3 regions of the Streptomyces sp. NPDC001980 genome follow, and region 1 is predicted to be linked to each of the others. Evidence: riboswitches for the same ligand, from Rfam matches in the RefSeq annotation. Region 1 holds a riboswitch; each other region holds the start of a gene.
What was found. A riboswitch is a leader RNA that binds a small molecule or an ion and turns the genes downstream of it on or off. The one in region 1 is predicted to bind S-adenosylmethionine.
Positions count from the first base shown of each region.

Region 2: linked by a shared signal. The riboswitch ahead of ABT137_RS04075 (putative leader peptide) and the one ahead of ABT137_RS37805 (aminotransferase class V-fold PLP-dependent enzyme) in region 1 are both predicted to bind S-adenosylmethionine.
Region 3: linked by a shared signal. The riboswitch ahead of ABT137_RS31045 (amino acid ABC transporter permease) and the one ahead of ABT137_RS37805 (aminotransferase class V-fold PLP-dependent enzyme) in region 1 are both predicted to bind S-adenosylmethionine.

Region 1 is NZ_JBEOYD010000034.1:71,224-81,482, forward strand. It holds gene ctaE (aa3-type cytochrome oxidase subunit III) at 1-410, shown strand, start outside; gene qcrC (cytochrome bc1 complex diheme cytochrome c subunit) at 488-1,300, shown strand; gene qcrA (cytochrome bc1 complex Rieske iron-sulfur subunit) at 1,297-2,355, shown strand; gene qcrB (cytochrome bc1 complex cytochrome b subunit) at 2,352-3,989, shown strand; gene trpD (anthranilate phosphoribosyltransferase) at 4,122-5,186, shown strand; SAM riboswitch class IV at 5,372-5,488, shown strand; gene ABT137_RS37805 (aminotransferase class V-fold PLP-dependent enzyme) at 5,670-7,034, shown strand; gene ABT137_RS37810 (Lrp/AsnC family transcriptional regulator) at 7,070-7,351, opposite strand; gene ABT137_RS37815 (rhomboid family intramembrane serine protease) at 7,348-8,142, opposite strand; gene ABT137_RS37820 (hypothetical protein) at 8,296-8,535, shown strand; gene ABT137_RS37825 (NYN domain-containing protein) at 8,576-9,919, shown strand; gene ABT137_RS37830 (C40 family peptidase) at 10,130-10,259, shown strand, end outside.
Region 2 is NZ_JBEOYD010000002.1:359,871-370,129, forward strand. It holds gene ABT137_RS04055 (dipeptide ABC transporter ATP-binding protein) at 1-1,559, opposite strand, end outside; gene ABT137_RS04060 (ABC transporter permease) at 1,556-2,479, opposite strand; gene ABT137_RS04065 (ABC transporter permease) at 2,476-3,435, opposite strand; gene ABT137_RS04070 (ABC transporter substrate-binding protein) at 3,439-5,058, opposite strand; gene ABT137_RS04075 (putative leader peptide) at 5,280-5,396, opposite strand; SAM riboswitch class IV at 5,430-5,543, opposite strand; gene ABT137_RS04080 (MFS transporter) at 5,893-7,371, shown strand; gene ABT137_RS04085 (winged helix-turn-helix domain-containing protein) at 7,381-8,121, opposite strand; gene ABT137_RS04090 (putative leader peptide) at 8,358-8,438, shown strand; gene ABT137_RS04095 (ABC transporter substrate-binding protein) at 8,602-10,239, shown strand; gene ABT137_RS04100 (ABC transporter permease) at 10,243-10,259, shown strand, end outside.
Region 3 is NZ_JBEOYD010000024.1:19,276-29,534, reverse strand. It holds gene ABT137_RS31075 (hypothetical protein) at 1-324, shown strand, start outside; gene ABT137_RS31070 (DUF2218 domain-containing protein) at 510-848, shown strand; gene ABT137_RS31065 (hypothetical protein) at 850-1,662, opposite strand; gene ABT137_RS31060 (hypothetical protein) at 1,817-2,074, opposite strand; gene ABT137_RS31055 (hypothetical protein) at 2,235-2,366, shown strand; gene ABT137_RS31050 (glutathione S-transferase C-terminal domain-containing protein) at 2,569-3,441, shown strand; SAM riboswitch class IV at 3,519-3,642, shown strand; gene ABT137_RS31045 (amino acid ABC transporter permease) at 4,031-5,014, shown strand; gene ABT137_RS31040 (amino acid ABC transporter ATP-binding protein) at 5,011-5,799, shown strand; gene ABT137_RS31035 (transporter substrate-binding domain-containing protein) at 5,859-6,884, shown strand; gene ABT137_RS31030 (GNAT family N-acetyltransferase) at 6,933-7,679, shown strand; gene ABT137_RS31025 (putative leader peptide) at 7,732-7,827, shown strand; gene ABT137_RS31020 (LLM class flavin-dependent oxidoreductase) at 7,932-9,149, shown strand; gene ABT137_RS31015 (NtaA/DmoA family FMN-dependent monooxygenase) at 9,172-10,259, shown strand, end outside.

The sequences.
Region 1 (10,259 bases):
CGGCGACCAACACCACGATCCTGGTGCTCTCCTCCCTCACCTGCCAGCTCGGCGTGTTCGCCGCCGAGCGCGGGGACGTGAAGAAGCTCCGGGGCTGGTTCATCGTCACCTTCATCATGGGTGCGATCTTCATCGGCGGTCAGATCTACGAGTACACGAGCCTGGTCAAGGAGGACGGGATCTCCCTCTCCTCCGACCCGTACGGTTCGGTGTTCTACCTGACCACCGGTTTCCACGGCATGCACGTGACGGGCGGCCTCATCGCCTTCCTGTTCGTCCTGGGGCGCACCTACGCGGCGAAGAGGTTCACGCACGAGCAGGCGACCGCGGCCATCGTCGTGTCCTACTACTGGCACTTCGTCGACGTCGTCTGGATCGGCCTCTTCGCCACGATCTACCTGATCAAGTAGCCGGGCCGGCACCACGCGCCGTAGAAGCGCACTTTCCAGAAGCATCGACGCAGAAGATCCTGACACCGGGGTAATCCGTGAAAAAGCTCTCCGCACGACGACGCCATCCGCTGGCGGCGGTCGTCGTCCTACTCCTCGCGCTGGCATGCACAGGGGGGCTGTACGCCGCGTTCGCACCCGCGGGCAAGGCGCAGGCCGATGAAACATCCCAGTCCCTGACCATCGAGGAGGGCAAGAAGCTCTACTCGGTCGGTTGCGCCAGCTGCCACGGCACCGGCGGTCAGGGTTCGTCCGACGGCCCCAGCCTGGTGGGCGTGGGCGCCGCGGCCGTCGACTTCCAGGTCGGCACCGGCCGTATGCCGGCCGCCACCTCGCAGGGCCCGCAGGTCGTCGCGAAGAAGAACATCTACACCCAGGCCCAGATCGACCAGCTCGCGGCGTACATCGCCTCGCTGGGCGCCGGTCCCGAGGTCCCGACCTCGGAGCAGTACGGCCCGGACGGTGCCGACATCGCCAAGGGTGGCGAGCTCTTCCGCACCAACTGCGCGCAGTGCCACAACTTCGTGGGCTCGGGTGGTGCGCTGACCAAGGGCAAGTTCGCCCCGAGCCTTGAGGGTGTCGACCCGAAGCACATCTACGAGGCCATGCAGACGGGCCCGCAGAACATGCCGTCCTTCCCCGACACCACGCTGACGGAGAAGAACAAGAAGGACATCATCGCGTACCTGAACGCGGTCAACAGCAGCAACACGGAGAACCCCGGCGGTCTCAACCTGGGCGGCCTCGGGCCGGTCAGTGAGGGTCTGTTCGCCTGGATCTTCGGTCTCGGTGCACTGATCGCGGTCGCCGTCTGGGTCGCCGCTCGGACCGCAAAGGCCAAGAAGTCATGAGTAGCCAAGACATTCCAGAAGAGAACCTGCCTGCTGAGCAGGACCACGCGCACGGCGCTGTGAGCGTCGCGGACGAGAAGGACCCCTTCTCGGACCCGGGTCTGCCGCCCCACGAGCACCGGATCCAGGACATCGACGAGCGGGCCGCCAAGCGGTCCGAGCGCGTCGTGGCCATGCTGTTCACGGTGTCGATGCTGGCCACCGTCGGCTTCATCGCCTCCTATGTGACGATCCCCAAAGACAAGTCGATCTTCGTCTTCCCGATCGGTCACATCAGCGCGCTGAACTTCGCCCTGGGCCTGACCCTCGGCGCGGCGCTGTTCTGCATCGGCGCGGGCGCGGTCCACTGGGCCCGCACCCTGATGTCCGACGTGGAGGTCGCCGACGAGCGGCACGCCATCTCGGCCCCGCCGGAGGTCAAGGCCAAGGTCCTGGCCGACTTCAAGCAGGGCGCGAAGGAGTCGGCGATCGGCCGGCGCAAGCTGATCCGCACCACGATGTTCGGCGCGCTGACCCTGGTCCCGCTCTCCGGCGTCGTGCTGCTGCGCGACCTCGGCCCGCTGCCCGGCACCTCGCTGCGCCACACGGTGTGGTCGAAGGGCAAGCTGCTCGTCAACATGAACACCAACGAGCCGCTGCGTCCCTCCGACGTCGCCGTCGGCTCGCTGACCTTCGCCAAGCCCGAGGGCGTCGAGGAGTCCCAGGAGGACTTCCAGAACGTGATGGCGAAGGCGGCCCTGATGATCATCCGGCTGCAGCCGGACAACATCAAGGACAAGCGCGAGCTGGAGTGGTCCCACGAGGGCATCGTGGCCTACTCGAAGATCTGCACCCACGTGGGCTGCCCGATCTCGCTGTACGAGCAGCAGACCCACCACGTGCTCTGCCCGTGCCACCAGTCCACCTTCGACCTCTCCGACGGAGCCCGAGTGATCTTCGGCCCGGCCGGCCACGCCCTGCCGCAGCTGCGCATCGGCGTGAGCGAGGAGGGCTACCTCCAGGCGCTCGGCGACTTCGACGAGCCCGTCGGTCCTGCCTTCTGGGAGCGCGGATGAGCACTACAGAGAACACCGAGTCCCGCGAACGCGGGACGGCGCCGGCCGGCGAGCGTGTCGCCGACTGGGCCGACGGACGGCTCGGGATCTACTCCCTGGCCAAGTCCAACATGCGCAAGATCTTCCCCGACCACTGGTCGTTCATGTTGGGCGAAGTGTGCCTGTACAGCTTCATCATCATCATCCTGACGGGTGTGTATCTGACGCTGTTCTTCCACCCGTCGATGAACGAGGTGGTGTACCACGGCAGCTACGTCCCGCTCCAGGGACAGCTGATGTCCGAGGCGTTCAGCTCGACCCTGCACATCTCCTTCGACGTGCGCGGTGGTCTGCTCATCCGGCAGATCCACCACTGGGCCGCGCTGATCTTCCTCGCCGGCATGTTCGTGCACATGATGCGCGTGTTCTTCACCGGCGCGTTCCGCAAGCCGCGTGAGATCAACTGGCTGTTCGGCTTCCTGCTGTTCGTCCTGGGCATGTTCACCGGCTTCACCGGTTACTCGCTCCCGGACGACCTGCTCTCCGGCACCGGTGTCCGCTTCACCGAGGGCGCCATCCTGTCGATGCCGATCGTCGGCACGTACATCTCGTACTTCCTCTTCGGCGGCGAGTTCCCCGGCCACGACTTCGTGGGGCGGTTCTACTCGATCCACATCCTGCTGCTGCCGGGCATCATGCTCGGCCTGGTGGTGGGCCACCTGATCCTGGTCTTCTACCACAAGCACACGCAGTTCGCGGGTCCCGGAAAGTCCGAGAAGAACGTCGTCGGCATGCCGCTGCTGCCGGTCTACATGGCCAAGGCCGGAGGCTTCTTCTTCCTGGTCTTCGGTGTCATCGCGGCCATCGCGGCGACCACCCAGATCAACCCGATCTGGGCCATGGGCCCCTACCGTCCGGACCAGGTGTCCACCGGCGCCCAGCCCGACTGGTACATGGGCTTCGCCGAGGGTCTGATCCGTTACATGCCGGGCTGGGAGATCAACTTCTGGGGCCACACCCTGGTCCTGGGCGTCTTCATCCCGCTGGTCCTGTTCGGTCTGGTGCTGGGCGCGATCGCGCTCTACCCGTTCATCGAGTCCTGGGTCACCGGCGACAAGAGCGAGCACCACATCCTGGACCGCCCGCGCAACGCCCCGACCCGTACCGGGTTCGGTGTCGCCTGGGTGACCGTGTACATGATCGGCCTGATCGGTGGTGGCAACGACCTCATCGCCACCCACTTCCATCTGTCGATCAACGACGTGACCTGGTTCGTCCGGATCTTCTTCTTCGCCGGACCGGTGATCGCGTTCCTCGTCACCAAGCGGATCTGCCTCGGCCTGCAGCGCCGGGACCGCGAGAAGGTGCTGCACGGTCGCGAGACCGGCATCATCAAGCGGCTGCCACACGGTGAGTTCATCGAGGTCCACGAGCCGCTCTCGCAGGAGCAGCTGCACACCCTCACGGCGCACCACCAGTACGAGCCGGCCCAGGTCGGCCCGGCGGTCGACGAGAACGGTGTCGAGCGCAAGATCAAGGGCTCCGAGAAGCTCCGCGCCAAGCTGAGCAACGCCTACTACGGCGAGGACAACCAGATCCCGAAGCCGACTGTCGAGGAGTACAAGGAGATCACGAGCGGCCACGGCCACCACTGATCCACCGCGTCGCCACGCCACAGCCGAAGGGCCCCCGTCCGGTGTACGGACGGGGGCCCTTCGCCGTGCTCGGAGCTGGATAGGGTAGGCCTGAGAACCTCTGTTGCCCGTACGACGATCAGGAGCGGCTTTATGAGCGCTGTGACCCCCGCTGGAGGCGACACCGCGGCGGGCCGTTCCTGGCCCGAGGTACTGAACGCGCTGCTGTACGGCCAGGACCAGAGCGCGGACGCGACGGCCTGGGCGATGGACCAGATCATGCGCGGCCAGGCGACCGACGCCCAGATCGCCGGCTTCGTCGTCGCCCTGCGGGCCAAGGGCGAGACGGTCGACGAGATCAACGGCCTGGTCCGCACGATGTACGCGCACGCCAACGTCATCGAGGTGCCGGGCCGCACGGTCGACATCGTCGGCACCGGCGGCGACGGCGCCAAGACGGTGAACATCTCCACGATGTCGGCGCTCGTGGTGGCCGGCACCGGCGCGAAGGTCGTCAAGCACGGCAACCGGGCCGCGTCCTCCGCGTCCGGGGCCTCCGACGTCCTGGAGAAGCTCGGCGTCAACCTCGACCTGACCCCGCAGCGGGTCGCCGAGGTCGCCGAGGAGGCCGGCATCACCTTCTGCTTCGCCATCAAGTTCCACCCGGCGCTGCGCCACGCGGGTGCCGCGCGCGGCCAGCTGGGCATCCGCACGGTCTTCAACATCCTCGGCCCGCTGACCAACCCCGCGCAGGTGCGCGCCCAGGCGGTCGGCGTCGCGGACCCGCGGATGGCCCCGGTCGTCGCGGGCGTCTTCGCGGAGCGCGGCAACTCCTCCCTCGTCTTCCGCGGCGACGACGGCCTCGACGAACTGACGACGACCGCGACGTCCCACGTCTGGATCGTCCGCGACGGCAAGGTCACGGAGGAGACCTTCGACCCCCGTGACGTCGGCATCGGTCTGGTCCCCGTGGAAGCGCTGCGGGGCGGCGACCCGTCGTACAACGCGGAGGTCGCCCGCAGGCTGCTGGACGGCGAGCAGGGGCCGGTACGGGACGCGGTGCTGCTGAACTCGGCGGCGGCCCTGGTGGCCCTGGACCCGGGCACGGGCACCCTGGCGGAGCAACTCCGCGCCGGCATGGACAAGGCGGCGGAGTCGATCGACTCGGGCGCCGCCAAGCGGGCCCTTGAGCGCTGGGCGGCGGCGACGAACAGGTAGGGGCGGGCGCGGTCAGGGGGCTGAGGCGCGGTACGGCACCTCCCCCACTGCCTCAAGGGCGTGGGGGACCCCAGCCGCGCCGTCGCGGCTGGTCGCCGCTGCGGCGGAGAAAGGGGAAACACCCCCGTCCCGTCATCCGGACAGGAGTTGCGCGGCCGCGATCACTTCACCTACGTTTCTTCCCAGGTCATGAGTGACAGTCATGAGGCCCCGGCCGACTGTCCGGCAACCCTCCGTCCGTGGCGGGGTGCCCCGGGTGAAGACCAGGCCGTAGGCAGCGAGGTCTACGGCAAGCGCGGACCCCTCGGACACCAGGGGTCCTGGTCGTCGAGGAGTCTCCCGTGAGCAAGCGAATGCGATAGGGCCGCAGAGCCCCGCCTCCGCATCCCTTTGCATCCCCTTTTTCTCTTTCTCCGTGCTGGAGCCGCGGTCGTCCGCGCGCTCGCGCGGTGATTCCGCCTCGCCTCTCACGGGAGTTCCGCCATGTCCGTCTCCACCGTTGCCTCCGCCCAGTCCGTTTGTGCCCCCTTGCCCGTTCTGGGGCGGGATGTCACCGTCCCGCTCGTCACCGGCGGCGAGGTCACCTACGCCGCCCTCGACTACGCGGCCAGCGCCCCCGCCCTCCAGCGGGTCTGGGACGACGTGGCGGCGTACGCGCCCTACTACGGCAGCGTCCACCGCGGCGCCGGCTACCTCTCCCAGCTCTCCACGGACCTCTTCGAGAACGCCCGCCGGACCGTCGCAGAGTTCCTCGACTGCCGCCCCGACGACCAGCTGGTCTTCACCCGTTCGACGACGGACTCCCTGAACCTCCTGGCCCGTGCTCTCCCCGCCGACTGCCAGGTCTTCGTCTTCGAGACCGAGCACCACGCCTCCCTGCTGCCGTGGCAGGACGCCCGCGTCACCTACCTCAACGCGCCCCGCACCCCGCGGCAGGCCGTCGAGACCCTGGAGCGCGCCCTCGCCGACCGGGACCCGTACGGCCCGGCCCTGGTCTGCGTCACCGGCGCGTCCAACGTCACCGGCGAGCTGTGGCCGGTACGGGAGCTCGCGGCCGCCGCGCACGCGCACGGCGCCCGGATCGTCCTGGACGCCGCCCAGCTGGCCCCGCACCACCCCGTCTCCGTCCGGGACCTGGACGTCGACTGGGTCGCCTTCTCCGGCCACAAGCTGTACGCCCCCTTCGGCTCCGGCGTCCTGGCCGGCCGCGCCGACTGGCTGCAGGCGGCCGAGCCGTACCTCGCGGGCGGCGGCGCCAGCCGCAAGGTCACCCGGCGCGAGGACGGGGGAGTGGCCGTGGAGTGGCACGAGAGCGCGGCGCGGCACGAGGCGGGCTCCCCGAACGTCATCGGCGCCTACTCCATCGCCTCCGCCTGCAAGGCGCTCACCGAGGCCGGATTCGACACACTGGTCACCCGCGAGCAGCACCTGGTCGAGAAGGTGCGGGCCGGGCTGGCCGAGATCCCGGAGGTCCGGGTCCTCTCCCTCTTCGGCGACGACGCCCCGCGCGTCGGCGTGATCAGCTTCGTGGTGGACGGCTGGAACAGCTCGCACTTCGCCGCCGCCCTCTCCGCCGATTACGGCATCGGCGTCCGCGACGGCCTCTTCTGCGCCCACCCGCTGGTCAGGACCCTGCTGGGCTCCGACCCGCAGACCCAGGGCGAGTGCGGGGCACCGGAGGCGGCACCGGGCGAGAAGTCCCTCAACGCCATCCGCGTGAGCTTCGGCGCGGGGACGCCGGACGAGCACGTCGAGCGTTTCGTGACGGCGGTACGGGAACTGGTGACCGACGGCGCGAAGTGGTCGTACCGCACGGAGGACGGCCGCTGCGTCCCGGCGGTGAGCTGACTTGCCTGAAAGGGGCGCTCCGGTGAGCGCCCCTTCTAGTTGTCCAGCCCGATCGCGAACGCCGCCTCCAGGTCGTGCTGGGAGTACGTGCGGAACGCGACGTGCGTGTCCGTGCCCTCCACGCCCTGGATCTTGCTGATCCGGCCCGGGATCACCTCGGCCAGGTCCTCGTGCTCGCGCACCCGGACCATGGCGATCAGGTCGTACGTACCGGTGACGGAGAAGACCTCGCTGACGCTCTCCAGTGCGGCGATCTGTTCCGCGATCTCGGGGATCCGGTCCACGCTGGTCTTGATGAGGACGATCGCGGTGATCACGGCTGGTTCTCTCCCTCGGGTGCCGGAGCTGGGGCGCTTCTCACTTTAGTCGCCCGCCCGTCGCCCACCACCGCCCTTCCGGGGCCGCGCTTCGCGCCTTTCCTTTTTCCGTACCGGACCCACGCGTAGCCGAACCCGAGTCCGAAGCCGACCAGGTGGGCGAGGTAGGCCACGCCGGGGCCGGAGGGGGCCTGGTTCAGGGCCAGCCACTGGAGGGCCGCCCAGAACGGGAGGACCACCCAGGCCGGGAAGCGGAGCGGGAGGAAGAAGAGGAAGGGGAGGAGACTGGTCACGCGGGCGTTGGGGAACAGGTACAGGAACGCTCCGAGGACCGCCGAGATCGCCCCGGACGCGCCTACCAGCGACTGCGGGGACGTGGCGTTGGCGACCGCGTAGCCGAGCAGCGCGAGATAGCCGCAGCCGATGTAGAAGAGGGTGAACTCCACGCGGCCCATCCGTTCCTCGGTCATCGCCCCGAAGACGAAGAGGAAGAGCATGTTGCCGAGCAGGTGCACCCAGCTGCCGTGGATGAACAGCGCCGTGGCCGGGGTGAGCGCCTCCCGTGCCGGACCGTCGAACAGGTCGGCGGGCACCACCCCCCAGTGCCGGAAATACGCCCGCTGGGCGGTCGCCAGGGCCTCTCCGGTGCCGTAGGACGGGGTGAAGCCGGAGGCGGGGCCGAGTACGAAGATCAGGCAGCACACGGCGATCAGGGTGTACGTCATGGGCGCGGACGTGCCCCGCAGGCTCCGCCGGGTCCGGGCCGCCGTCGTGTTCCAGTTGCCGATCATGGACATAGAGCATGGCGTAACCGGACGCAGTGGTGCAGATCGCCTCGCCGCCATGGAGAGGGCGGCGTCGAGTACCCGCCAGGCCGTAGGGTTACGAGCCACACGCGTCCGGACGGCGCGTCACGGACACTAGAAGGAAGCGAACAAGCCACGATGACGGTTCCCCTGCCGACCGCCACGACGCGGTGGCGCTGCACCCTCTGCGGCAACCTCACCCGCTTCGACGTGACCCGCTCGTCGAAGGTGGTCGAGTACGTCCACCTCGACCTTGCCGGTGAGCCGAAGGTCGAGGAGCGCGAGGTGGTCAGTGAGACCATCGAGTCGGTGCGCTGCCGCTGGTGCAACGCGGTGGACCAGGTGGAACTCGTGGACAGGCCGGGCGCCGACTCCTGAGACCGGGAGCCGGCCCCGTACAGGTGATGGGGTGTGACGGATGGTGGAGACCACAGGCGGGGGGCCGGGCGACGGCACCGCCGAGGTGCTTGACCGTCCGTTGCCCGACGGTGTGCGACGGCGTGTCGTACAGATCGTGTCGGACGGGTTCGGCGGGCTGACCGTCGCCGAACTGCCCGCACAGCTGCGACAGTACGCCCGCTTTGCCCCGAATCGCCGGGCCAAGTTCGCGGGGAACGCGATGGCGGCCGCGCTGGAGACGGACACCCTCTTCCGGCAGCGGATCGGGGAGAAGCTGAGAGAGGCCCAGCCGGAACTGGCCGGCGCCCTGGACTCCGGCTCCCCGCCCCCGGCCGCGGACCCGCTCGACGTGGCGGCCGCGGCCTATGTGCTGCGCCCCACGGGCTGGGTGAAGCTCGTGGCGGCGGCCGGCGAGGAGGCCCAGCGGGCCGACGCCGAGCGGGCCGACGAGGAGAGCCGGGCCGAACTGGAGCGGCTGCGCGAGGAACTGGACCGGGCCCGGGAGCTGACCCGGTCCGAGACGGAGCGGCTGCGCGCCGAGCTGGACGCGGCCAAGAGGGAAGCGGAATCGCTTCATCGCAAGCTGCGGGCCGCGCTGAGCGACGTGAAGCGCGGCGAGGCGGCGCTGCGCAAGCTGCAGGCCGAGATGGAGGCGGGGCGGGCCGAGGGGCAGTCCCTGGTGTCCGCCGCGGAGAGCGAGAGCCGGCGGCTCAAGGCCCGGCTCGGCGAGGCCGAGGCGGCCCTGGAGGCCAGCCGCCGGGCCGCCCGGGAGGGGCGCAGCGTCGAGGACATGCGGCTGCGGCTGCTGCTCGACACCGTCCTCGACGCGGCCCAGGGGCTGCGCCGGGAGCTTGCCCTGCCGCCGGTCTCGGTGCGGCCCGCCGAGACCGTGGACGCGGTCGAACCGGGACGAATGACCCCGAAGGACATCGCGGCGCGCGCACTGTCCGAGCACGACCCGGCGATCCTCAACCAGCTGCTCGCCCTGCCCCAGGCGCACTTGGTCGTCGACGGCTACAACGTGACCAAGACCGGCTATCCGCAGATGCCGCTGGAGAAGCAGCGGCTGCGGCTGCTCGGCCAGCTCTCCCAGCTCGCCGCCCAGACCGGCGCCGAGGTCACCTGTGTCTTCGACGGCGCCGAGCTGGCCGCGCCGGTGCTGCTCGCCCCGCCGCGCGGGGTCCGCGTCCTCTTCTCCAAGCCCGGTGTCACCGCCGACGAGTTGATCCGCCAGCTGGTGCGCGCCGAGCCGCCGGGCCGTCCGGTGATCGTCGCCTCGACCGATCGCGAGGTCGCCGACGGGGTCGCGAAGGCGGGGGCCCGTCCGGTCGCTTCTGCGATGCTTCTGAAGCGACTGTCCTGAACGTGCAACCCGCATATGCAATGCCCGAATTGACCGAACCGTCACGCAACGTAGCGTCAATCGTGCATTACTGCTCGTGAGTTATGTGCAAAGAGTGCGTTGCGTGACCACTTTTTTCGCTGCTGGGTTTGAACTGATCACAGGTAGGTCACTAGGGTCTGGGCTCGAACCTCCACACGGGTGATCACTCAAACGAAGGAGCCCGTCTCCGTGGCGTCCCATCGTCGACCCAAGCAGCCGAGCCGTGCGCGCGTGACCGTGCTCACCACCGCAGCGGCCGCCGCCGTAGTCCTCAGCGCCAACGCCGCCAACGCGGCACCCAGCGAGAAGCTGACCAAGG
Region 2 (10,259 bases), on a different contig from region 1:
ACGGCGACCTGGTGCGCGATCTGCCGCACGACGGCCAGGTCGTGCGAGATGAACAGGTACGCCACGCCGGTGTCCGCCTGCAACTCGGCCAGCAGGTCCAGCACTTGGGCCTGCACGGACACGTCGAGCGCGGAGACGGGTTCGTCGCACACCACCAGGTCGGGGGAGAGGGCGAGAGCACGGGCGATGGCCACCCGCTGGCGCTGTCCGCCGGACAGTTCCGCCGGGCGGCGTTCCAGGGTCGCGGCGGGCAGCGCGACCCGGTCGAGCAGTTCGCGGGCGCGGTCCAGCCGGGAGGCACGGTCGCCGACCTTGAACGCCCGCAGCGGCTCGGTGATCACCTCGCCGATGGAGAAGCGCGGGTCCAGCGAGGCGTACGGATTCTGGTAGACGAGCTGGGCACGCCGGCGCAGCTCCCTGACCTCGGCACCCCTGGCGGTGGTGACGTCGGTGCCGTCGAACAGCACCTGTCCGGAGGTCGCCTCGGCCAGGCGCAGCACCAGGCGGGCGGTGGTGGATTTGCCCGAGCCCGACTCGCCGACCAGGGCGAGGGTCTGCCCGCGCCGCAGGGTGAGGCTGACATCATCGACCGCGCGCAGGGTCCGGGCCTCGCCGCCGGCCCGCGGCAGCCTGAACTCCTTGACCAGGTTGCGTGCCTCGACCAGGGGAGGCGCCGTGCCGGCCGGGGCGGTGGAGACCGGGGTGCGGGGGCGGGCCGTGGTCAGGCTCGGGGCACTGGCCAACAGCCGCCGCGTGTAATCGTGTTGGGGGTCGGCCAGGACGACACGGGTCTCGCCCGCCTCGACCACCTTGCCCTGTGACATGACCACCAGGCGCTGGGCCCGGTCGGCGGCCACCCCGAGGTCGTGGGTGACCAGCAGGATCGCGGTGCCCGACTCCTCGGTGAGGCGCTGGAGATGGTCGAGGATGACCCGCTGCACGGTGACGTCCAGCGCGCTGGTCGGCTCGTCGGCGATGATCAGCCGGGGCTTCGCCGCGATCGCGATCGCGATCAGGGCGCGTTGCCGCATGCCGCCGGACAGCTCGTGCGGGTACTGCCGGGCCCGGACGGCCGCGTCGGGCAGCCCGGCCTGGTCAAGGACGGCGACCGCCTGGGCCGCCGCCCCACGCCGGGTCGCCAGGCCGTGGATACGCAGCACCTCGGCGACCTGCTCGCCGATCCGTTTCACCGGGTTGAGCGACACCGTCGGATCCTGCGGGACCAGCGCGATCTGCTTGCCGCGCACGGTACGCAGCTCCGCCTCGGAGAGGGCGGCCAGGTCGTGCCGGCCGAAGCGGACCGTGCCCGCGTCGATGGTGCCGTTCGCCGCCAGCAGTCGGGTGACCGCGTGCGCGGTGGTGCTCTTGCCGGAGCCGGACTCGCCGACCACGGCGGTCACCTGCCCGGGCCATACGTCCAGGTCCACGCCCCGTACGGCCGACACCGTGTCGCCCCGGGTGCGGTACGACACGGACAGGCCGCGGATCTCCAGGAGTGGTGTGGTCACGTTCTCACCGTTCTCGCGTGCGCCACGGTTCTCATGCGCGTCGTGGGTCATCGCTGCCGTGCCCATTCGCCGTCCAGCGCCCGCGCGACGCGGTTCGCGGCCAGCACGGTCGCGGCGATCGCCAGACCGGGCAGCGCGGTCAGCCACCAGGCGTTGGCCAGGTAGTTGCGGCCGTCGGAGATCAACGTCCCCCACTCCGGGGCGGGCGGCGGCGCGCCGTAGCCGAGGAAGCTCAGCGCCGACACGGCCAGGATCGAGGAGCCGAAGTCCAGCGTGGCGAGGACGATCACCGGCCCCGTGGCGTTGGGCAGGACGTGCCGGCCGAGCACCGAGTACCAGCGGGCGCCGCAGGACCGGGACGCCTCGACGAACACCGCCTGCCGCACCCGCAGCACCTCGGCCCGGGCCACCCGGGCGAAGGAGGCGACGCTGGCGATGCCGACCGCGACGGCCACCTTCACCGTCCCGTACCCGAGGGCGGTGACCAGGGCCAGCGACAGGAACAGCGCCGGGATGGAGAGGAGGACGTCCACGAAGCGCATCAGCACGTCGTCCACCCAGCGGCCCACGAACCCGGCGACCACGCCGAGCAGCCCGCCGACCACGAACGCGACCAGGACCGCGATCAGCGTGGCCTTGAGGGAGAGCTGCGCACCGTGGACCACACGGGAGAAGACGTCGCGGCCGAGTTCGTCGGTGCCGAACCAGTGGCTGCCGCTCGGACCGCGGAAGTTCTGGGACGGCACCCCCTTCAGCGGGTCCTGCGAGGTGAACAGGTCCGGCCAGAAGGCGGCCAGCACCACCAGCACGAGGACGACAACGGACAACAGCAGACCGGGGCGGCGCAGCAGGAAGCGGAGCACCCGGCGGATGCCGGCGGGCCGGCCGCGCTCCGCGGGGGATCCGTTCTCGACCGGCCGGGCCAAGCCGAGGGCGGCCTCGGCCTGGTCGTCGACAAGGCTCTGACTCATGCGAAGCTCGCCCTTCTGTCCGAGGCCACCACGATCCGCGGGTCCAGCAGCGGATAGACGAGGTCCACGAGCAGGTTCGCCGCCACGAAGATCAGCGCGCCGAACACCACCACCCCTTGGACCAGCGGGATGTCCTGGGTGGTGACCGCCTCCGCGGTCACCCGACCCAGACCGTCGCGGGAGAACACCGTCTCGACCACCACCGAACCGGCCATCAGCTGCCCGACCAGCAGGCCGACGACCGTCAGCGCGGGCAGCGACGCATTGCGCAGCGCGTGCCGCAGATGCACCCGCCACCGGCCGGCCCCCTTGGCCCGCGCGGTCTCGACATAGGCCTGGTCCAGCGCGGTCAGCAGGCTCTTCGCCAGCACCTGGGCGACCTGCGCGCCGGTCGGGACCGCCAGCGTGAGTGCAGGCAGCACCAACCCCTTCAGCCCGTCGTTGCCGAACGCCGGGAACCAGTGCAGCTTGAACGAGAACGCCTCGACCAGCAACAGCCCCACCCAGAACGTCGGGACCGACACCCCCAGCGGGGGCAGCGACAGCAGCAGCTGCCGCAGCCACCGCCGCGAGGTGTACGTCGCCACCACCGCGAGGCCGCCGCCGAGGACCACCGCCAGCAGCAGCGCGGCCCCGGTCAGCTGGAGCGTCTGCGGCAGCGCGTCGGCCAGGGTGGAGGTCACCGGGCGGCCGGTGGAGACCGCGTTGCCGAAGTCCCCGCGCACCGCCCGGCCCAGATACTCGGCGTACTGCACCAGCACCGGCTTGTCGAAGCCGTACTCGTGCCGCAGCTTGGCGAGTTGGGCGGGATCCGTCTGACCCGAGTCCATCCCGGCACCTGCCATCGCGGAGACCGGGTCACCGGGCAGGAAGTCCAGTACCAGGAACGACACCGTGTAGGCCGCCCACAGCACTCCGACCGCCTGCGCCAGCCGTTTGATCAGATAGCGGCGCATGCGCTAGCCGATCCAGGTGTCGTGCAGTTGGACGCGGCTGCCGGAGTCGAATGTCAGGTCGTGCACCTTGTTCGAGACGCCCAGCTGGGTCTGGAGCTCCACCACCGGGACGTCGTACGCGTTCCGCACGATCACCTGCTGTGCCTCGCCGACCAGTTGCTTGCGCTTCGCGGTGTCCGTGGCCGCGGCCTGCGCGGACAGCGCCGTGTCCAGCGAACTGGCGGGGAAGTGGTAGAAGTTGGCCAGCTGAGTGGAGAAGGAGCTGCGCAGGATGTCCGGGTCGGCGCGGGTCGCGTTCCCCCACACCACGTCGAAGTCACCGGACTGGAGCGTCGTGGCGAACTGGGTGACCGGCAGTTGCTTGAGCACCACGTCGATCCCGACGGCCTTGAGCTGCTGCTGGACCAGCTCCAGCGCGGGCTGGTTGGTGGCCGCGTTGGGGAACCAGCTGATGGTCAGGGTCAGCTTCTTGCCGTCCTTGGTGCGGATGCCGTCGCTGCCCGCCTTCCAACCGGCCTGATCCAGAAGGGACTTGGCCTTGGCCGTGTCGAGGGCGAGGTCCGAGGAGAGATCGGTGTAGTCGGGTGTGGTGTGCGCCAGGATGCTGGTCGCCGGCTGGGTGCCGGTCGGGAAGACGGTGTCGGCGATCTGCTTCCGGTCGATGGCGGCCGAGATCGCCTGACGGACCTTCGTGTCCTTCAGCAGGGGCCGCGCGTTGTTGAGCCCCAGACCGAAGGCCACACCGGGGTTGGCCCGGCTCTGGAGGGTGACCTGGCCGCCCTTGAGGGCCGCCTCGTTGGCCTTGCCGACGCTGCTGATCGCGTCCACCTGCCCGGACTGGAGACTGCCGGCCCGCACCCCCGCCTCGGGCACGACCTTGAACACCAGCTTGTCCAGGTAGGCCTCGCCCTTCTTCGACCACAGCGAGGAGCCCCAGTCGTACCCGGTGCGCTTGGCCAGGGTGACCGACTGGTTCTGCACGTACTGCTTGAGTACGAACGGCCCGGACCCGACCACCCCGTCGCTGCACTTCTGCTGCGGGCTCTTCTTGACGCTCGCCGAGGACTCGATCCCCAGCGAGTGGGTCGAAGTCGCCTGGAGGAACTGGGCGTTGGGCTGCTTGAAGGTCACCTTGACGGTGAGCGGGTCGACCACGGTGGTGCTCTTGACGCCGCTCAGGTAGCCCTCGGCGAGGGTGCCCAGGGTGCCGAGCTGCGGCACCGCGTCGAAGTTGTCCTTGACCACCTGCGCGGTCAGCTTCGAGCCGTCGCTGAAGGTGACCCCGGACCGCAGGTGGAACGTGAACGTCGTCGCGTCGGAGCTGATGTCCCAGCTCTTGGCGAGCCACGGCACGATCTTGCCGGTCTTCGGGTCCTGGTCGGTCAGGGAGTCCACGGTCTGGCGCACCGAGTAGATGGTGTCGTTGCTGGCGACCTGCTGCGGATCCACGCAGCCGGCGTCGGATCCCACCGCGAAGGTCAGGGTGCCGCCGGACTTCGCCTGGCCGCTTCCGCCGCCGGAGCCGTCGTCGCCCGAACCGCACGCGGTCAGCAGGACGCTGGTGGTCAGGAGCGCGGCCAGGGGCGCCCATCGGGAGGGTCTGAAATCCGGAAGTGCAGTCACGGAGGGCTATCTCCTACTCGTGTCACCGAGGCACGACCGCGCACGGATGCGCGGAGGCATGACGGTGTGTGCGGCCCGGGCGGATCGACTCCGGCCGGGGATGCGCTGTGCAGACAGGGGGTTGTCATGCGGACGACGCCGGGAACCGGCGGCGAGGGGGAAGAACGGCGCGAAGGGGCCGGGGCCGGTGACGGGATGTCAGCCGGCGGCAGCCGGGCCGGTCAGGCCCGACAGAGGCAGCTGGTCGAGCGCTTCAAGTCGATGTGGCGCCGGCGCGAGAGCCGGGAGTACGCCGTGGCGTCGGTGGGGGAGGCAGCAGAGTCATCGCTGTGCCGCATGTCGAACCTCCCCGTCTCCGGCCCCGGTCACGGGCCACGCGCTTGCGGGAGTCATCGGTGACCCCGCCGGGCTTTCACCTGGAGCACCCCGCCGCGCGGGAGGGTTGCCGGTCAGCGAGCCAGGGCTTGACGCTGACACTCAATGCCGTTGGTGATGCTACGGATCGATTTTGTCGTACGTCAATGCCGCAACGTGACGCTCTGTTCGGGAGAACGGGGTCGTCTCACGTGCCGGGACGGATGGTGGACGCACCTTGTTCCGTGTGCTTTGATCCGGCCATGGAGACCGCAGGTCAGGCACGCACCGTGCTGCTCGACCCGTTCTGGGCGGGCCGCCGCGCCGACCAGTTCGACCAGACCTGTCGCTGACCACTCGCTCCCCATTCCCCTGCGCGTTCGCCTCCGCCGCGCCGCGTCCTCACCTGGATCCGGACCGGCGTCGCAGGCATCCCGCGACGCGTCCGCGTCCAGCCCCCGCCCGCTCGGAAAGAGCCGCATGGTCGTCAACAGCACTGCCCCGAAGGGGGTGTTCGCCGCGCTACGGGTCCGTGACTACCGGATCTACTGGAGCACCGGCCTGGTGTCCAACATCGGCAGCGCCATGCAGGGTGTCGCGCTGGACTGGTTCGTCCTGACGCTCACCCACAGCGGGACCGCGCTCGGCTGGGTCGCCGGACTCCAGTTCGCCCCCGTGCTGCTGTTCGGCCTGTGGGGCGGGGTCGTCGCCGACCGGTACGACCGCCGGACCCTGCTGCTGTGGACGCAGACGCTGTACGCGGTCCAGGCACTGCTCCTGACGGTCATCGTGTTCTCCGGCCATGCCGCGCTGTGGCTGCTGTACGTCCTGTCCTTCGCGCTCGGCTGCGTGTTCACGGTGGAGAACCCGGCGCGGCTGTCCTTCGTCACCGAACTGGTCGGCCGGGCCCTGATCCCGAAGGCGGCGGGCCTGAACATCCTGTCCCTGAACGCCGCCCGCCTGATCGGCCCGGCGATCGCCGGTGTGCTGATCGGGGCGATCGGCACCGGGTGGGTCTTCGCCCTCAACGCCGTGTCCTTCACCGTCGTCCTCGCCGGTCTGCTGTCGATCCGGCCGCGGGTGCGGAAGACGCGTCCCGTCTCCCGGCCACCGTGGACAGGGGCGGGTGCGGAGGGGCTGCGCTATGTGGCGGCCCGGCCCGAACTCGTCGGCGTGTTCACCATCTTCGGCCTGGCCGCCACCTTCGCGGTCAACTTCCCCACCACGCTGACCCTGTTCGCCGGGCGCGTCTTCGACGTCGGCTCCCGGGGACTCGGCCTCATGAACACCGCACTGGCCGTCGGCACCGTCGCAGGGACGGTCGCCGCCACGCGCGGTGTCTCGCCCCGGGTGCGGACGGTCGTCGTCGGCGCGCTGCTGTTCGGCGGTTTCGAGGCACTGGCCGCGGTCATGCCCACGTACCCGGCCTTCCTTGCCCTGCTGCTGCCCGCCGGCCTCACGTTGATGACGTTGAACACGGCGGTGAGCGCCTTCGTCCAGTCGGAGGTGAGCGACGCCATGCGCGGCCGGGTGATGGCGGTCTACACGGTGATCTCCATGGGCGGGAGTCCGGTCGGCGCCCCCGTCATCGGCTGGATCTCCCAGCAGGCGGGGGTGCGCTGGGGGCTGGGCGTGGGTGCGGCCACCGCCGTGCTGGCCGCGCTCGGCGTGGGGCTGTGGCTGTGGCTGTCGGGAACGGTACGCCCGGTGCCTGCCTCGGCCACGCAGCCCGTCCCGGCCGCGCCGCACGTCCCCCGATCCGCGTCGGCGTCTGCGGCGGCGTCGACCTGCCGCTCGCCGTCCCCGGTCACCCGCCTTCTCGCGAACCGTCCACCGGAGGAGCGCCCCATGACTGACCGTCACACCGGCCGGTCAGACCCCACGTCGTCGACAAGCTCGTCCCGGAACTGCGAAGCCGCGGGATCCACCGTGCCGAGTACCAGGGTACGACCCACGTGACCCGTGCCGTCAGCCGCTCTCGGCCGGTGCCGGTGTGGCGCGCAGCCGGAAGCCGACGCCTCGCTCCGTCGTCAGCAGAGCAGCGGCACGCGGGCCCAGCTTGCGGCGGATGCGGTGGATGTGCAGGTCGACGGAGCGGCTCCGGCTGCCCGCCCATTCCCCCAGGCCCGAGCGCAGGTCCTCCCGGGTGATGACCCTGCCGTTGCCGCGCAGCAGGGCGGTCAGCAGCCGGAACTCCAACGGGGTCAGCGCGACGGGAGCGCCGTCCACCAGCATGCGCTGCCCGCCCGGGTCGAGGCTGATCGGGGACGGGGCGGCGGCCACGTAGGAGCCGGGCAGCGTGCCGCCGGGCACCACCGGCAGGCCCGCGGCGCGCCAGGCCTCGTAGCCGCCGACGATGTCGGTGGCGCGCACCAGCCCGAGATCGTGCAGCCCCGCGGCGGCCATGCTCGACATGTAGCCCTGCGAGCACATGATGATCGCGCGCAGGGAGTGGTCGGCGGCCTCCTCGATACGCCAGGCACTGCACGGGTCCAGCCGCCACTCCAGCACGTTCCGGTCCATGACGAGAGAACTGGGGATCTCGCCCTCGGCGCGCCGCACCATGTCCGCGCGGACGTCCACCAGCAGCGCGCCGTCGGCGAGTTCGCGGGCCGCGTCCAATGGCGTCAGCCGCCGCAGCCGGGCCCGGGCGCGGACCAGCAACTCGTCGATCGACGAGTGAGCGGTGTCAGGCGAGCGGTCCGACATCCCTTCGGATCGCCTGTGCGCCGGTGACTGCATGGCGAGCAACTCCCGTGTCGTGCCTCGGAGACGGCCGGTGGTCGTCGGAACCGTGACGGCGACAGCCGGCGGCAGGGCGCGAAAGCACGCGGTGGGAGTCGGTCATGCCGGAAGTCTACGGGCGGAGTTTTGCGGCGGAGTTTCTCGATTCTGAAACAGATCCCGCATTGTCTGCCGCCGAACTGCGCTGTTATCAATGAGTCGTGACCGCGAACACGCTGCTGACCCGGAGGATCCACGTGGATCTGCTGCGCGTCGGCACGTGCGTCTGTCCGCAGCGCTGAGGCACCCGGCCGAGCGCACCGCGCCGGCCTTCTGACGGCCCTCGGCTGCACGCTTCTTCACCTTCCACCTCTCTTCACCCTTCACCCTGCTGCCAGCACCGCACACGCCCGCGTACAGCTCCCCCAGGTTGTGCCGTGCCGTCGGTCATTCCCTGGAGAACCCATGCCTGCATCCGACGCCGACGCGCTGCCCCGGCACTGGCAGGACGTCCTGCCCGTCGTCCGCACCCGTCGTGGCTTCCTCACCCTGACCGGCGGCGGCGCCCTGGCCGCCCTGCTCGCGGCCTGCGCGCCGAGTGCCACGGACGACGCGTCGACCGGGACGACGGCGTCGGCCACCGGCCCGGCCAAGCACGGCGGCACACTGCGCGTGGGCGCTCCGCCACCGCCCACCGCCCTCGACCCGGTCACGGCGTACGACGGCACCGCCATCGCCCTCTACCAGTTGGTGGCCGAGTACCTGGTCTGGCTCGACAAGGACTTCAAGCTGGTGCCGCGGCTGGCCACGAAGTGGACCTCGGACACGACCGGCCGCAAGTGGACCTTCACCCTGCGCAAGGGGGTCACCTTCTCCGACGGCACGAAGCTCGACGCCGCCACCGTGAAGGCGTCCTTCGACCGGCTGCTCGACCCGAAGAGCAAGTCGGCCGCCCTGTCCGCCTTCGACACCGTCCTCAAGCCGGGCGGCGTGACCACCCAGGGCGACGCGACCGTCGTCTTCACCCTCGAACGGCCCTTCTCCGACTTTCCGTACCTGGTCTCGGCCGGCAACTACAACGCGGTGATCCTGAAGACGGACTACGCAGGCGACTTCACCAAGCACGGCATCGGCACGGGCCCCTTCTCCCTCACGTCGTACGACGTCTCCACGGGTGCCGCCTTCGTCCGCAACCCGACGTACTGGGACAGCCCCAAGCCCTACCTCGACGGCGTGGACGTCAGGTTCTACGCCGACGACCAGGCCGACCTCGTGGCCCTCCAGTCCGGTGACATCGACGCCCAGTTCCTCAGCAGACCCGCCCTCGTCGAACCCCTGGGGAACAGCGGGGGCATCACCGTCGACAAGGTCAGGGGCACCGGAGTCACCGTGCTCACCCTGCGCGTCGACAAGGCGCCCTTCGATCGCAAGGAGGTCCGCCAGGCCGTCGCCTACGGCCTCGACCGGCCCGCCGTGCGGCAGGCCGCGGGCAGCGGACTCGGCGACCTCGGCAACGACCATCTGTTCGCGCCGCTGTTCCCGGCCGCCCCCACCGACATCGCGCAGCGCGCCAAGGACAGGGCGAAGGTCACCGAACTCCTCAAGGCGGCCGGCCTGACGAGCCTGCGCTTCACCCTCACCTTCGACCCGCCCAACAAGGACTTCGCGGTCACCGTCCAGAGCCAGCTGAAGGAGGTCGGCATCACCGTCGACCTCGACCAGCGCTCCTCGAAGGAGTTCTACGGCGGCGACCAGGCCAAGGACACGCCGTGGCTGTTCACCACCGCCAACCTGGTCGGCTGGGCGGGCCGGGCCGTGCCGAGCCAGTTCATCATCCCCATGGTGAAGAGCAACGGCGTCTGGAACGGCTCCAAGTACGCCAACAAGGCCCTCGACGCGGCCGCCGAGGCCTACGACGCCGCCACCAGCGACGCCGAGCGCCGCAAGCAGGCGGAGATCATCGCCGAGGCCCTGCACGAGGACGTGCCGATCGTCATCGCGTACTGGAGCGGAGCGGCGCGCGCCTACAACAGCGGCAGGTTCCGCGGCGTCCAGGCGCACCCCAGCCAGTACGTCGACTTCACCACCGTCTCCCGGGTCTGAACCATGACCCGGTTTCTGCT
Region 3 (10,259 bases), on a different contig from region 1:
CCGTCCCGGGTCGTCGTGCAACGCCACGGCGACGGCGGGGTGGCGGCCGCCGAAGCGGCGGGGGTGATCCCCTTCCAGCAGGGAACCCCGTCACCGGCGAAGTCGGTCGGCCGGATCCCGGACTACACCGAGGGCGAAGGCACGATCATCAGCGGAGTTACGGCGGACAAGGCCGTCAAGGCCGCGCAGACCGTCGTCCCCGGCGGTGTCAACGACCGTGTCGTGCAACTGGACGACGGCGAGTACGAGGTGCACAACATCAGCGTCAACTGGCCGCACCACGTCTTCGTCGACCAGGACTTCAAGGTCGTCGGGTACGAGTAGTCGCGAGTGGACCGCCGGTTGCGGTTGCGGGGAGGGTTTCCGGGCGGGTGCCACGGTTTCCGACGGCGTCAGGTGACAGGACCGGCATGCATAGTTTGCGGCCCCGGGTACGGCACCGGACCCCGTGCCCCGACGTAGCGTGACCGCGTCACCGCATGCCCGCCCCGCACCACCGGGAGTCCCAGATGGCCCGCTCCGAAGCCCGCGTTCCCACCGACCGCCCCGCCCGTTACGCCAAGCAGCTCGCCTCGCACCTCGGCCGCCGCTCGCAGACCAGCTGGGACGAGGAGGCGGGCACCGGCGGCATCGTCTTCCAGAACGGCACCGGCACCCTCACCGCGACCGAGGGCGCTCTGCTGCTGACCGTGGAGACGGACCCCGAGAACCTCGACGTCCTGGAAGGTGTCGTCGGCCGGCACCTGGTCCGTTTCGGCACCCGTGACGAACTCGTCGTCGCCTGGCACCGCGACAACGGGGAGCCGGGCACCACTCAGCGCAACTCCGAGGAGCCGATGCCCCATTGATCTAGTCGAACTGGCTCGGCAGCGGTGCCGGGGTCTTGCCGGACAGCACTTCCTTGAGGCGCTTGGCGCCGTTCTGCACGGCCAGGGCGGTGCTGTCGTGGTCGGCGCCCGAGAGGCCGCCGTTGGTGACCGCGGCCCCGGAGGCGCCGACGCGCAGCACCGCGACGTCCAGGGTGGTCGTGGCGGGCTGCCCGTTCGAGGTGCCCTGGACGGTGACCGTGAGCGCCGCCAGCGCGTCGCCCGCCTTGGGCGGCTCCTTGTACTCGACGACCTGCACGGTCCGCTTGCTGCCGTCCGAGGCGGTGGCCGAGAACTGGTTGCACTCCGTGGGGAGGTTCTTCAGCCACTTGATGGTGGCGTCCATGGCGGCCTGGCCGTAGTCCCCCACCTGGTACAGCAGCCGGGAGTCCTCCGAGGTGAAGCCGCGCAGCCCGGAGGCGCCGGTGGCGCGGCCCAGCAGGGTGTCGGAGTAGAGGCTGTCCAGCAGCCGCTGGCAGTCGGCCGCGTCGGACTTGGCGGTGAGGAAGTCGGCGACGTCGACCTTCCCGACCAGCATCTGGTTGCGCCAGGTGGCGGCGTCGTTGGCCAGCTGCCAGTCGTCCTCGATGTCGGCCGGCGTGATCAGCGCGGCCTGCGCCCCGGGGCCGGTGAGGGTGGGAGTGCGCGACGGGGCCGGGGAGCGCTCGGCGGCGGGGGAGACGGCCGCGGCCTCGGGGGAGCCGCTGCCGTCCGAACAGGCCACCGCCGTGGCGAGCAGGGTCCCCGCCGCCAGGGCCGTGGCGAGCACACGCGCGGGTCGGGACGGACGGGTCATCGCGACTGCCTCCTCGGGAACGCGGTACGTCACTGGGCGGACGGCGCCGGTGCGCGCCCCTTCCGCCGGACGACGCCGGACGACGTCGGTGCGTCCCTCCACGCCACCACCGGCCACGAGCACCGACCACCCGCACGTGCCATTCGGGTGAGCGTCATGACCCGGCCGCCGTGATCCGCACCCGCCGACTGCCGCAGCGCGGGCACACCGCGTCCGTGAGCGGCGACGGCACGGCCCGGCCGGCCTCGTCGACGTACTCCAGGGTGGTCTGCAGCTCCGGATCGGCGACCGGGTCGGTGAAGAACACCGCTTGGAAGGTGGCCTCCCAGCCGTGGCCGCACCGCCCGCAGCGGAACGCGAAGGTCTCGGGCACGGCACCCGGCACCGGCCCGGGACCCGGGGGCTCGTGCATGGGCTCCGGCTCCTGTCACTCGGCCTCCGCCACCAGCGCACCGCTCCTGCCCGCCGGCGGCAAGTCGGGGCCGGGTGTCCCAGGCGTGGACGCCCCCTTGACGCCGGGCGGAGGCCGATCGACACTCCAGGTGGTAATCCTAGTGAAAAGGTAGGGAAAGATGGGTCGCCTGCGCACGCTCACCGGCAGACAGCGCCGCGAGAGCCCCGCGCCCTGGACAGCTCCCCTGCTCACCTCCCGCCGCCACATCGACCTGCTGCGGATGTGCGGCGCCACCGGCCGCAGAAGCTGAGCGACCGATCCCGGCCGTACGAGCCGGGCGCCCACCTGCCGGGACTCACCACGGCCCGCCGAGCCACCGCTCGCAGAGCCACGGCTCACCGGGCCACCGCTCGCAGAGCCACGGCTCACCGGGCCACCGCTCGCCGAGAACCCACCGACGAACGCTTCCGCCGCGCGTACGTCCGCGCGCCCGCCCGCCTCCGGGGAGACGCATGTCCATCACTCCACTCGCCGCCCTGCCGTCCGTCCGCACCGCCCCCGCCTTCCGGGGCCGCATCGGCCGCGACGCGCGCAGCGGCCACTACGCCGTGCCGCGCCGCTACCGGCTGCACCTGTCCACCGCGTGTCCCGACGGCCTCCGGATCGCCGTCGGCCACAGCCTGCTGGCCCTGGACGACTGTTGTCCGGTCACCTTCCTGCCCGCCGTCCCGGACTGTCCCGACGGCAGCCACGCGGTACTGCGCCCGCTGTACGAGGCCAGCGCGCACCGCTACTCGGGACCGGCCCTCGCGCCGGTGTTCAGCGACGGCTGGTCCGGCCGTATCGTCAGCACCCACAGCCGGGACATCCTGCGCGACCTGGACCAGCACTTCGGTGACGGCGTCGCCCGGCTCTACCCGTGCGGTGCCGAGGCCGAGATCGAGGCCGTCGAGCGGCTGTGCGCCGAGGACATCGAGCAGGCCGCACAGCGCGCCGGGCGTGCGGGCGGCGACCCGGAGGCGCTGGAGGTGCTGCTCGCCGCCCTGGACGAGCTGGAGCGCCGGCTGACCGGGGTCGAGTTCCTGGTCGGCGGGCAACTCACGGCCGCCGACATCGAGTTGTGGGTGACGCTGGTGCAACTCGACACCGTGCACCGCAACCACCTGGACGCCGCCGCCGTGCACGCCATCGCCGGCCACCCGGTGCTGTGGGCCTATGCCCGACGGCTGGCCGCCCACCCGGCCTTCGGCACCCACCTCGACCTCGACGGCATCGCCCGCCGCCACCACGGCCGTTGCCAGGGCCTGGAGGCCGCCGGCGCGGCCGTCCAGATCCTGGACTGGGCGGGCCACGCGGCGGACGCTCCCGGCTCTCCGCGCAGGTGAGAGCGGCCCGAACCGTTTCGCCAGTCGGACAGGCGTTGACATTCGTTCGGGCAACTGCGTTACTTACGGACCAGAACGGTCATGAGCGTCAGCATCAAGCCCTGGCTTGCTGACCGGCAACCCTCGCATCGCGGTGGGGTGCCCCAGGTGACGACCGGACCGACGACGTTTCGGCAAGCGACGATTCGGTAAGCGCGAGGCCCCCCCGGGGCCGGCACGACAGTGACAGGTGACGGACATGTACGCAGCTTCCAGGACGGCCCAGCGCCGCGCCGAGGGCTGCGTACGCCCGTACCCGAGCCCGCTCGTCGCCGACCGTGCCGTCGACCTGCTCCGTGTCAACAGCGCCCTGTGTAGCGCGTGTACCGCACCGGGCTGTGCCCGCTGCCGGGTCTGACCAGGCCTTCCCGCCGGTTTCCCGCAGCTCCGCACCCCAGCGTCCCCGTCGAAACACCGGCCGTCCGGTGTGCCGCCGTCCGCCCAGCCCCGTGCCCCGCGCGCCCCCGCGCACCGCGCCGTGCCCGAACGCGGCCCGGTGCGCGGCCCCCGCCGTGGGACACGTGGGTGTCCGACTCCGCCGGAGCCCGCCATGAGTGAACCCCCAGGCGCCACGATCGCCGCCCCCGAGGCACCCCCCGCCGCCGACGAACCGTCAGAAACCCTCGCGGCACAGCGCGTTCTTCCGCTGCGCAGGCCGGGACGGTGGATCGCCACCGCCGTCGTCCTGGTCCTGGCCGTCCAGTTCGTGCACGGACTGGTGACCAACCCCTTCTACCAGTGGGACCGCTTCGGCTACTGGTTCCTCCGGCCGACGATTCTCGACGGTCTGGTCATCACCCTCGAAGTCACCGCCTACAGTGCGGTGCTGGGCCTCCTCGGCGGCATCCTGCTCGCCCTGGCCCGGCTCTCGAAGAGCCCCGTGCTGCGCGCGGTCAGCTGGACCTACGTGTGGGCGCTGCGTTCCATCCCGCTCATCGTGGTCCTGCTGTTCCTCTACAACTTCAGCGCCCTGTACAAGACGTTGAGCGTCGGCGTCCCCTTCGGGCCCGCCTTCTTCTCCTTCGACGAGTCGAAGCTCGCCACCGACATGGTCGTCGCCGTCATCGGCCTCAGCCTCAACGAGGCCGCCTACGCGGCCGAGGTGGTCCGCGGCGGCATCCTCTCCGTGGACCAGGGCCAGCACGAGGCGGCCGCCGCACTCGGTCTGCCCAAGGGCTACCAGTTCCGGAAGATCGTGTTCCCGCAGGCGCTCAGGTCGATCACCCCGAACTACGTCAACCAGCTGATCGGCCTGATCAAGAGCACCTCGCTGGTCTTCTACGTCTCGCTGCTCGACCTGTTCGGCTCCGCCCAGAGCATGGGCTCCACCTACCCCGGGGACATCGTGCCGCTGCTCCTCGTGGTGACCGTCTGGTACCTGATCCTGACCAGCGTCGTCTCCGTGATCCAGTTCTACGTGGAGCGGTACTACGCCCGCGGCGCCACCCGCACGCTGCCCCCGACCCCCCTCCAGAAACTCCGCGCCGGCCTCACCGACCTGCGCGCCCGCATCCGCCGGGAGGCCGCGGTATGACCACCACCGACACCCTGGAGACGGCCCCCGCCGCCCTGGAGATCCACGGCGTCCACAAGTGGTACGGCACCCACCGCGTCCTCGACGGCATCGACCTGACCATCCGCCCCGGCGAGGTCACCGTCGTCCTCGGCCCGTCCGGCTCCGGCAAGTCCACCCTCCTCAGGGTGATCAACCACCTGGAGAAGCCCGAGCGCGGCCACGTCAGCATCAACGGCGAGCCGATCGGCGTGAAGCGGCACGGCGACCGGCTGAAGGAACTGAGCGAGCGCGCCATCCTGGCCCAGCGCGGCCGGATCGGCTTCGTCTTCCAGAACTTCAACCTCTTCCCGCACCTGACCGTGCTGGACAACGTGGCCGCCGCCCCGGCCGCCACCGGGAAGCTCAGCAAGCCCGCGGCCCAGGCCCTGGCCAAGGAACTCCTGGAGCGGGTCGGCCTCGGCGAGCGCGTCGGCGCCTACCCCCGGCAGCTCTCCGGCGGCCAGCAGCAGCGCGTGGCCATCGCCCGCGCGCTCGCCCTGCGCCCCGGCGTGATCCTCTTCGACGAGCCCACCTCCGCCCTGGACCCCGAACTCGTCGGTGAGGTCCTCGCCGTCATCAAGGACCTGGCGACCAGCGGCACCACCCTCGTCATCGTCACCCACGAGATCGGCTTCGCCCGCGAGATCGCCGACCGGGTCGTCTTCATCGACGGTGGCCGGATCGTCGAGCAGGGCCCGCCCTCCGAGGTTCTCGACAACCCGCGCCACGAGCGGACCAGGGACTTCCTCAGCAAGGTCCTCTGAACCACCCCCCTTTCACTGCACCTTTCACCGCACCTTTCACCGCAACACGAAGGACAGCCATGCCCACGCTCCTCACCCGACGCAGCCTGCTCAGAGGCATCACCGCGGCGACCGCCGTCGCCTCCCTCGCCACCGGGCTCGCCGCCTGCGGGGGCGACAGCGACGCGGCCACCACCACGGCCGCCGCGAAGACCGGCGAGGTCGTCGTCGGACAGGTCTCCAACGGCGCCGCCACCCAGACCACGATCAAGGTCTCCGAGGTCAAGTCCATCAGCGCCGAACTGCCCGACTCCGTCAAGAAGAGCGGCAAGCTGGTCATCGGCGAGGGCGCCCTGCCCGCCGGGTTCCCGCCGCTGGCCTTCGTGGGCAGTGACCAGAAGACCCTCACGGGCTCCGAGCCCGACCTCGGCCGCCTGGTCGCCGCGGTCTTCGGCCTCAAGCCCGAGATCCAGAACGCCACCTGGGAGAACATGTTCGTCGGTATCGACAGCGGCAAGGTCGACGTGGCCTTCTCCAACGTCACCGACACCGAGGAGCGCAAGAAGAAGTACGAGTTCGCCTCCTACCGGCAGGACAACCTCGCCTTCACCGTGCCGAAGAAGAGCACCTGGAACTTCGACGGCAACTACGAGAACCTCGCCGGCAAGACCGTCTCCGTGAGCGCCGGCACCAACCAGGAGAAGATCCTCCTGGAGTGGAAGAAGAAGCTGGAGAGCGAGAGCAAGAAGCTCACCGTCAAGTACTTCCAGGACAGCAACAGCGTCTACCTGGCCCTGTCCAGCGGCAAGATCGACGCCTACCTCGGCCCCAACCCCGGCATCGCGTACCACAACAAGCAGACCGCGAACACGCCCAACGCCACCCGCACCGCGGGCACCTACTCCGGCGCGGGCGCCAGCCTCCAGGGCCTGATCGCGGCCACCGCGAAGAAGGACAGCGGCCTCGCCAAGCCGCTCGCCGACGCCATCAACTACCTGATCGAGAACGGCCAGTACGCCGAGTGGCTCAAGGCCTACAACCTCTCCAACGAGGCCGTCGCCAAGTCCGAGGTCAACCCGCCCGGACTGCCGCTCGACAACTCCTGACCACCTGTCAAGAAGCAACACCGCAAGGCGAGAAAGGACCGCGCCTCCGTGACCCTCCAGACCGACCTCCACGGAGGCGGGGCCCCGCTCGCACCCGATACGTCCCCGCTCGACAACGCCGTCTGGTCGGCCCTCACCGGCCCGCACGCCCACCTTGCCGAGCGTATGGGCCGGGCCGCCCGCTACCCCGACGACGTCTACGCCTACGCGGCCGTCGCCGACTCCACCGACCCGGCCGCCTGGGCCGACCTGCGCACGCTCGTCGGCCCGGGAACGACCGTGAAGGTCAAGCCGGTCGAGGTGGCACCGCCCGGCTGGGAGGTGGTCGGCGGCGGGATCGGCGTCCAGTTCGTGGACACGGCACTGCGGGCCGAGCCTGCCCCCGAAGCCGTACGGCTCGGGCCGGACGACGTGCCCGAGATGCTGGACCTGGTCGCCCGTACCGAGCCCGGCCCGTTTCGCAAGCGGACCGTCGAGATGGGCGCCTATCTCGGCATCCGCCACCGGGGACGGCTCGTCGCCATGGCGGGGGAGAGGCTGCGGCTGCCCGGCTGGACGGAGATCAGCGCCGTCTGCACCGACCCGGAGCACCGGGGCCGTGGCCTGGCCACCCGCCTCGTCCGCGCGGTCGCGGCCGGCATCCGGGAACGCGGCGACACCCCGTTCCTGCACGCGGCGCCGGGCAACGCGAACGCGATCCGGCTCTACGAGTCGATCGGCTTCACCGAGCGGCTGCGCGGCCGCACCCTGCTGCTGCGCAGCCCGGGAACAACCACGAACGCCGGTCTGTTGTGAGTCACGACGAGATGTACGCGGAGCAGGCCCGGAGAACGGGGAGGTGCGGGACGTGACACGTGTCCTCAGCCCCAGCCGCCGCACCGTCCTGCACTCCCGGCCGCACATCGACCTGCAGCGCGTGGCCGGCGCGCTCTGTTGTTCCTGACCATCCCCCAGCCTTCGGCCGGGGGACCCCCATCTCGCTGCGCTCGCCCGCTCGCGCCCCCGTCTCCGGCGCGCCCGCGTACGGACCTTCAGGAAGGCACCACTGTGTCCTCATATCCCGCTTCCCACCTGCACCTCGCCGTCGCCCTGGACGGCACCGGCTGGCATCCCGCCTCCTGGCGCGAGCCGGTCGCCCGCCCCCGTGAGCTGTTCACCGCCGGCTACTGGGCCGACCTGACCGCCGAGGCCGAGCGCGGTCTCCTCGACTTCGTCACCATCGAGGACGGCCTCGGCCTGCAGTCCTCGCACTACGGCGAGCTCGACGGCCGCACCGACCAGGTCCGCGGCCGCCTGGACGCCGTCCTGATCGCGTCCCGGATCGCGCCGCTGTCCCACCACATCGGCCTGGTGCCGACGGTGATCGCCACCCACACCGAGCCGTTCCACATCTCCAAGGCGATCGCCACCCTGGACTACGTCAGCACCGGCCGCGCCGGGGTGCGGGTGCAGATCTCCGCCCGTCCGCACGAGGCGGACCACTTCGGCCGGCGTACCTTCCCGCCGGTCGACCTGGCGGAACTGCGGTCCCCGGCCGGGCAGCAGCGGCTCACCGAGCACTTCGACGAGGCCGCCGACCACGTCGAGGCCGTACGCAGGCTCTGGGACAGCTGGGAGGACGACGCCGAGATCCGGGACGCCGCCACCGGCCGCTTCGTCGACCGGGACAAGCTGCACTACATCGACTTCGAGGGCCGGCACTTCAGCGTCAAGGGCCCCTCCATCACCCCGCGCCCGCCGCAGGGCCAGCCGCTCGTCACCGCCCTCGGCCACCAGACCGTCCCCTACCGGCTGATCGCCCGGCAGACCGACGTCGGCTACGTCACCCCGCAGGACGGCGCCGACGCCCGCGCGATCGTCGCCGAGATCCGCGCCGAGCAGGAGGCCGCCGGACGGGCCGGCGACACCGTGCACGTCTTCGGCGACCTGGTGGTCTTCCTCGACGACGACCCGGCCGCGGCCGCCGCCCGCAAGGAACGCCTCGACGCCCTCGACGGCGGCGAATACACCAGCGATGCCCGGATCTTCACCGGAACGGCCGCTCAACTCGCCGATCTTCTTGAGGAGTTCGCCGCCGAGGGCCTCACCGGGTTCCGGCTGCGGCCCGCCGTGCTCGGCCACGACCTGCCGCGCATCACCGGGGACCTGGTCCCCGAACTCCAGCGCCGCGGCCGCTTCCGCACCGCCTACGAGGCCGACACCCTGCGCGGCCTGCTCGGGCTCGCCCGCCCCGCCAACCGCTACGCCGCCGCTGCCACCGCCTGAGCCGGAAGGACCCCGCACCGACATGAGCAAGCCCCTGAAGCAGATCCACCTGGCCGCGCACTTCCCCGGCGTCAACAACACCACCGTGTGGAGCGACCCGGCCGCCGGCAGCCACATCGAGTTCAGCTCCTTCACGCACTTCGCGAAGACCGCCGAACGCGCCAGGTTCGACTTCCTGTTCCTCGCCGAGGGCCTGAGGCTGCGCGAACAGGGCGGGAAGATATACGACCTGGACGTGGTCGGCCGCCCCGACACCTTCACCGTCCTCGCCGCGCTGGCCGCCGTCACCGACCACCTCGGGCTGACCGGCACCATCAACTCCACCTTCAACGAGCCCTACGAGGTGGCCCGCCAGTTCGCCAGCCTCGACCACCTCTCCGGCGGCCGGGCCGCCTGGAACGTGGTCACCTCCTGGGACGCCTTCACCGGCGAGAACTTCCGACGCGGCGGCTTCCTGCCCCAGGACGAGCGCTACTCCCGCGCCAAGGAGTTCCTCGCCACCGCGAACGAGCTCTTCGACTCCTGGCACGGCGACGAGATCCTCGCCGACCAGGCCACCGGCACCTTCCTGAGCGACGCCAGGGCCGGCTCCTTCGTGCACAAGGGCCCCCAGTTCGACATCCACGGCCAGTTCAACGTGCCGCGCTCCCCGCAGGGCCGCCCGGTGATCTTCCAGGCCGGCGAGTCCGACGAGGGCCGCGAGTTCGCCGCCTCCGGTGCCGACGCGATCTTCAGCCGGTACGCCACCCTCGACGCCGGCCAGGCCTTCTACACCGACGTGAAGTCCCGCCTCGCCAAGTACGGCCGCCGCCCCGAGGACCTGCTGATCCTGCCCGCCGCCAGCTTCGTCCTCGGCGACACCGACGCGGAGGCCGAGGAGATCGCCCACCAGGTGCGCCGCCAGCAGGTCAGCGGTGCGACGGCCCTCAAGCACCTGGAGTTCGTCTGGAACCGGGACCTGTCGTCGTACGACCCGGAGGGCCCGCTGCCCGACGTGGACCCGCTGGTCGGCGAGGAGCACATCTCCCGGGGCCGCGCCCAGGTCCGGATGTACCGCGACCCGGTCGCCATCGCCCGTGAGTGGCGCGAGCTCGCCGAGGCCAACAAGTG